Regions from separate parts of the Arthrobacter sp. MDT2-16 genome, predicted to be linked through region 2. Evidence: predicted binding sites of a transcription regulator. Region 2 holds the regulator's gene; the other holds the start of a gene.
The links. The regulator HrcA, encoded in region 2, represses chaperone genes, less so after heat shock. The targets are predictions, from matches to a motif close to TTNGCACTCGNNNNNNNCGAGTGCNAA.
Positions count from the first base shown of each region.

Region 1: a site for HrcA is predicted at 2,010-2,036, ahead of groES (co-chaperone GroES). Genes of this name have one in related genera too.

Region 1 is NZ_JBTNDP010000001.1:26,634-29,838, forward strand. It holds gene groL (chaperonin GroEL) at 1-1,504, opposite strand, end outside; gene groES (co-chaperone GroES) at 1,573-1,869, opposite strand; gene ACX80N_RS00125 (siderophore ABC transporter substrate-binding protein) at 2,193-3,137, shown strand; gene ACX80N_RS00130 (ABC transporter permease) at 3,171-3,205, shown strand, end outside.
Region 2 is NZ_JBTNDP010000002.1:214,471-217,675, forward strand. It holds gene dnaJ (molecular chaperone DnaJ) at 1-759, opposite strand, end outside; gene hrcA (heat-inducible transcriptional repressor HrcA) at 851-1,864, opposite strand; gene ACX80N_RS05580 (DUF3097 family protein) at 2,037-2,888, shown strand; gene ACX80N_RS05585 (DUF4870 domain-containing protein) at 2,969-3,205, shown strand, end outside.

The DNA of each region.
Region 1 (3,205 bases), on a different contig from region 2:
AGCGCGTCACCTTCACGGGGTCGATGATGCCCGCGTCCACGAGGTTCTCGTACTCGCCGGTCGCGGCGTTGAAGCCGTGACCGTCCTCGAGGTCCGAGACCTTCGCGACGACCACGTAGCCCTCGTGTCCGGCGTTCTCGGCGATCCAGCGCAGCGGCTGGGCGAGGGCCCGGCGGACGAGGCCGACGGCGGTGGCTGCGTCGCCCTCGAGTGCCAGCACGTCGGCGTCGGTGTCCAGCGCCTTGCCGGCGTGGACCAGCGCGGAACCGCCGCCGGCCACGATGCCCTCCTCGAGAGCGGCACGCGTGGAGGACACGGCGTCCTCGATGCGGTGCTTCTTCTCCTTGAGCTCCACCTCGGTGGCGGCGCCGACCTTGATGACGCCGATGCCGCCGGCGAGCTTCGCGAGGCGCTCCTGGAGCTTCTCGCGGTCCCAGTCGGAATCGGTGCGCTCGACCTCGGCGCGGATCTGCGCCACGCGGTCGGCGACGTCGGACTCGCTGCCGGTGCCGTCCACGATCGTGGTGGCATCCTTGGTGACGGTGATGCGGCGGGCGGACCCGAGCACCTCGAGGCCCACCTGGTCCAGCTTGAGGCCGAGGTCCGGCGAGACGACCTGCGCACCCGTGAGGGTGGCGATGTCCTGCATCATGGCCTTGCGGCGGTCACCGAAGCCGGGAGCCTTGACGGCGACGACGTTCAGGGTGCCGCGGATCTTGTTGACCACGAGGGTGGAGAGCGCCTCGCCCTCGATGTCCTCGGCGATGATGAACAGCGGCTTGCCGGCCTGCAGCGCCTTCTCGAGCAGCGGCAGGAATTCCTGCAGCGAGGAGATCTTGCCCGAGTTGATGAGGATGAGCGCGTCCTCGAGGACGGCTTCCTGGCGCTCGGGGTCGGTCACGAAGTACGGCGAGAGGTAGCCCTTGTCGAACTGCATGCCCTCGGTGAGGACGAGCTCGGTCTGCGTGGTGGAGGACTCCTCGATGGTGATCACACCATCCTTGCCGACCTTGTCGAACGCCTCGGCGAGGAGGTCACCGACCTCGGTGCTCTGCGCGGAGATGGAGGCCACGTTGGCGGTCTGCTGGCCGACGACCTCGCGGGCGTTCTCGAGCAGGCGCTTGGCGACGGCCTCGACCGCCACCTCGATGCCGTGCTTGAGCTGCCCGGGGGCCGCACCGGCCGCCACGTTGCGGAGGCCCTCCTTGACGAGTGCCTGGGCCAGGACCGTGGCGGTCGTGGTTCCGTCACCGGCGACGTCGTTGGTCTTGGTGGCGACCTCCTTGGCCAGCTGCGCGCCGAGGTTCTCGTACGGGTCGTCGAGCTCGACCTCACGGGCGATCGTGACGCCGTCGTTCGTGATGGTGGGGGCGCCCCACTTCTTGTCGAGCACGACATTGCGTCCGCGGGGGCCCAGCGTCACCTTGACGGTGTTCGCGAGCTTGTCCACGCCGGCCTCGAGGGCACGGCGGGCGGCGTCGTTGAATTCCAACTGCTTTGCCACTGTTGGTTCCTTTCAGGCTTGGCGAGGAAAAGCCCCGGCCGCTACGGGCCGGGGCTTCTCCAGGGGTACTACTTGACGACGATGGCGAGGACGTCGCGCGCGGAGAGCACGAGGTACTCGGTGCCGCCGTGCTTGACCTCGGTTCCGCCGTACTTCGAGTAGATGACGACGTCGCCCTCGGCGACGTCGACGGGGACGCGGTTGCCGTTGTCGTCGACGCGACCCGGTCCGACTGCTACGACTTCACCCTCCTGGGGCTTCTCCTTGGCGGTGTCCGGGATGACGAGGCCGGAAGCAGTGGTCTGCTCGGCTTCGAGGGGGCGGACAACGATGCGATCCTCAAGGGGCTTAATAGAGACCGACACTCGGGCTCTCCTTTGCGTTCGATACCAATGGAAAGGGGGCCGTCGGGCTGGGCGTGGACCGTCGTCGCGGTGCCGATGCACGCTTCCCTCGGGATTAGCACCCGCTATGAGCGAGTGCCAAGTCCGACTGTATGCAAGGGCTGGCACTCGGTCAAGGCGAGTGCCAGCGTTGACACTCGTCCTCCCCGGCGGGCCCCGGTAGGACGCATTAGGACATGCTTCGGTTGCGTAATTCGACGGACTACGGCTAGATTCGATCTAGGTAAGGATCTCCTTACTTCGATTCACGGCCTGTGCAGGCCCCTTCCCCCCGGAGTTCACCCATGGCACACGTGCGCCTCGCCGTCCTTTCCGCAGCCGCTGCGGCCACCCTCGCCCTGACGGCCTGCGGCGGTTCCTCCGAAGCTGCCGGCGAGGCCGAAGCGGCCGCGACCGTGTCGGTCGAGCACGCGCAGGGGACCACCGAGGTACCGGTGGACCCCGAGACGGTCTTCACCTTCGACCTCGGCGCCCTCGACACACTCGACGCCCTCGGCGTCGACGTCGCCGGTGTCCCCCAGGGGACGCTGCCCGAGCAGCTCGCGGCCTACGAGGGCGGCGACATCACGAACATCGGTTCCATGAAGGAGCCCGACTTCGAGGCCATCGCGGCCGCCGCCCCGGACCTGATCATCATCTCGGGCCGTGTGGCCGATTCCTACGACGAGCTCGCGGAGATCGCCCCGACCATCGACCTGAGCGTCGACGCCGCCGATCCCATGGCGAGCTTCATCGGGCACACCGAGTCGCTCGGACGGATCTTCGGTGCGGAGGACGAGGTGGCCGACCGCCTGGCCTCGCTCGACGCCAGGATCACCGAGACGAAGGACGCTGCCGCGTCCGCCGGCAACGGCCTGGTCCTGATGACCAGTGCCGGTGAGGTCACCGCCTACGGTGCCGGCTCCCGGTTCGGCCTGATCCACGACGTGCTCGGCGTCGAGCCCGCCTCCGAGGTCAAGAGCGAGGGCACGCACGGCGAGGCCGTCTCCTTCGAGTACATCGCCGAGATCAACCCGGCGCACCTGTTCGTCATCGACCGCGATGCCGCCGTCGGTGAGGCCGGCGCCGCCGGAGCCGCCGTCCTCGACAACGAGCTCGTCAACGGCACCGACGCAGCGAGGAACGACGACGTCACCTACCTCGACTCGGCGAGCTGGTACCTGATCGGATACGGCCTGAACAACCTCGACGCCATGGTCTCGGCCGTCCACGAGGCCGTCGCGGCCTGATCCGTTCCGCCGCTCCCGCGGCGGGCGCCCCCCATGGCAGCACTTCCCCTCCGGCCGCAGCGGCCGGC
Region 2 (3,205 bases):
GGTGTTGACACGGATCTCCACGTAGAGATCGCCCTGGGGGCCGCCGGCGATGCCGGCCTCGCCCTGTCCGGCCAGCTGGATGCGCGTGCCGGTGCCCACGCCGGCGGGGACCTTGATGGTCAGGGTACGGCGCGCCCGGATGCGGCCCTCGCCGCTGCACTCGTGGCAGGGGCTCGGGATCACGGTGCCGTAGCCCTGGCAGGTACCGCAGGGGGCACTCGTCATGACCTGGCCGAGGATCGAGCGCACGGCGCGCTGGACCTGGCCGGACCCGCCGCAGATGTCGCAGGTGCGCACCGATGTCCCGGGCTGGCAGCAGGTGCCGTCGCACGTGGGGCACACCTCCGCGGTGTCCACCTCGATCTTCTTGTTGGCGCCGAACACGGCGTCCTTGAGGTCGATCCGCACGTTGATGAGGGCGTCCTGCCCGCGGCGCGTCCTGGTGGGGGTGCCGGCCTGCTGGCCTCCCCCGCCGAAGAAGGTCTCGAAGATGTCCTGGAACGCGAACCCGGACCCGGAGTAACCCGCCCCGTACCCGTTGTCGTTGCCGTTCTCGTTGCCGGTCGTGTCGTAGATCCGGCGCTTCTGCGGATCCGAGAGCACCTCGTAGGCGTGCGTGACGCGCTTGAACTCGTCGGCGGCGTCCTCCCCGGTGTTCACGTCCGGGTGGAGCCTGCGGGCCAGCTTGCGGTACGCCTTCTTGATCTCCTCCGCGGTCGCGCCCTGCGCCACACCGAGGACCTCATAGTGATTACTCACTCGTGCACATCACTTCCTGTTGGAAACTTCTCTGTCTTCTGCTCGCCGGCCGGCCCGGCGCGACATGCCCCGGCGCCGGAGGCGCTCCCGCTCACTCCTCGAGGATCCTCGAGAGGTAGCGGGCGACGGCGCGCACGGCGGCCATCGTGGTCGGATAGTCCATGCGGGTGGGCCCGAGGACCCCGAGCTTCGCCCCGGCACCCGGACCGTACCCGGTCGCCACGACCGAGGCCTCCGACAGCCCGCCGTAGGGATTCTCGCTCCCGATCCGCACCGAGATGCCCCGGGCGTCGTACTCCATCTCGGACAGCAGCCTCAGCATGACCACCTGCTCCTCGAGGGCCTCGAGGATCGGCCCGATGCTCAGGGGGAAGTCCCCGGTGGAGCGCGCGAGGTTGGCGGTCCCGGCCAGCAGGATCCGGTCGTCCCGGCCCATTCCGGCGAGCTGCTCCAGCGCCCGTACGATCGTACCCCCGTGGGCCCTCAGCGCGCCGGGCAGTTGCGACTGCGCGACCCCGAGCTCGGCCGGCAGCGCCGCCAGCTTCACGCCGGACACCGCGGACAGGATGCGCTGGCGGAGCTCGGCGAGCTCCGCCTCCTGGATCTCGGCCGCGGTCCTGACGATGCGCTGCTGCACGGTGCCGTTGCTGGCGATCAGGACCACCAGGATCTGCTGCGGGGCGAGCAGCACGAACTCGATGTGCCGGACGGACGCACCGCCCACCCGCGGGAACTGCACGACGGCGACCTGGTTCGTGAGCTGCGCGAGCAGCCGGACGGTCCGGTCCATGACGTCGTCGAGATCGTCGGCGCCCTCCAGCAGTGTCTGGATGGCCTTCTTCTCGGGAGCGGAGAGCGGCTTCACCTCGGAGATACGGTCGACGAACAGGCGGTAGCCCTTGTCCGTGGGGATCCGGCCCGAACTGGTGTGGGGAGCGGCGATCAGGCCCTCCTCCTCGAGGACGGCCATGTCGTTGCGGATGGTGGCGGATGATACGCCCAGCTGGTGGCGGTCCACCAAGGCCTTGGAGCCGACCGGCTCCCGGGAGTGGACGTAGTCCTCGACGATGGCCCGGAGCACCTCCAGGCGTCGCGGTTCACTCATTCCTGTGTCACCTCCGGGTCTGTTCCTGACGAGCACGGCTCGGGGGGTGGCCCGGCGCGGTTAGCACTCGACACACCCAAGTGCCAAGTCTAGTACGTCCGAGGCGATTGTTAGCATTGGGATCCCGGGCCGCGGCAGACCGCCGCAGCCCTTGCGGGAAGGACGCGCTGGCATGGAGTACGGCTGGGGAGCACAGGACATCGCGGCTCCGAAGCGGGTCGACCTGCCCGACGTGCCGGTGCAGAAGGACATGGTCCTCGAGGACGTCCAGAGCGGCTTCGTCGGAGCGGTGGTCCGCGTCGAGAAGTCCGGCGGACTCCACGTGATGGTGCTCGAGGACCGCCGCGGCAAGACGCGCACCTTCCGGCTCGGCCACGGATTCCTCCTCGACGGTGAGCCCGTGCACGTCGTCGCCCCGGCCGTCCGCGCCGCGCCGTCGTCGACCCGTACCGCCTCCGGTTCCGTGAAGGTCGACGGCGCCCGGGCGAGGACGGCACGTGCGAGCAGGATCTGGGTCGAGGGACAGCACGACGCCGAACTGGTGGAGAAGGTGTGGGGCGACGACCTCCGGCTGGAGGGGATCGTCGTCGAGCCGTTGCACGGCGTCGACGACCTCGAGGGCGCCATCCGTGCATTCGGGCCGGGGCCGGAGCGCAGGCTCGGGATCCTGGTCGACCACCTGCTGCCCGGGACCAAGGAGTCCCGGATCGCCCAGCAGGCGATGACCGTGCCCGGCGCCCGCAGCCATGTCCTGATCGTCGGGCACCCCTACGTCGACGTCTGGCAGGCGGTGAAGCCCGCCGCGCTGGGCCTGGAGGCCTGGCCCGTGGTCCCCCGGCACCAGGACTGGAAGACCGGCATCCTCGCCGGCCTCGGCTGGCCGCACCACGACCAGGCCGCCGTCGCCCACGGGTGGAAGCGCATCCTCGCCGGCGTCAGCACCTATGCGGACCTCGAACCCTCGCTGCTGGGACGGGTCGAGGAGGTCATCGACTTCCTCACCGCTCCCCCGCGCCGCGCCTGAACCATCCCGTCCCGGCCGCCACGTATCCTTGGAACTGGCTCCGGGGGAAGAGTCTCCGTCAGCCAGCAAAGGAATCGAAGTTGTCCAACACCGCCGACCACCAGCACCACGGGCGGGGAGCGTCCCAGTCCGCGTTCGAAGGCACGCCGGCGAACGCCCTGCCCCTGACGGCCTCCGAGGACCGCCAGTTCGCCACGCTGGCGCACTTCGGCGGGATCCTGGGATTCATCCCGTCGCTGCTGATCTACCTCATCTTCCAGGACCGTGGGCCCTTCACCGCCCAGGAGTCCAAGGAGGCACTGAACTTCACGCTCCCG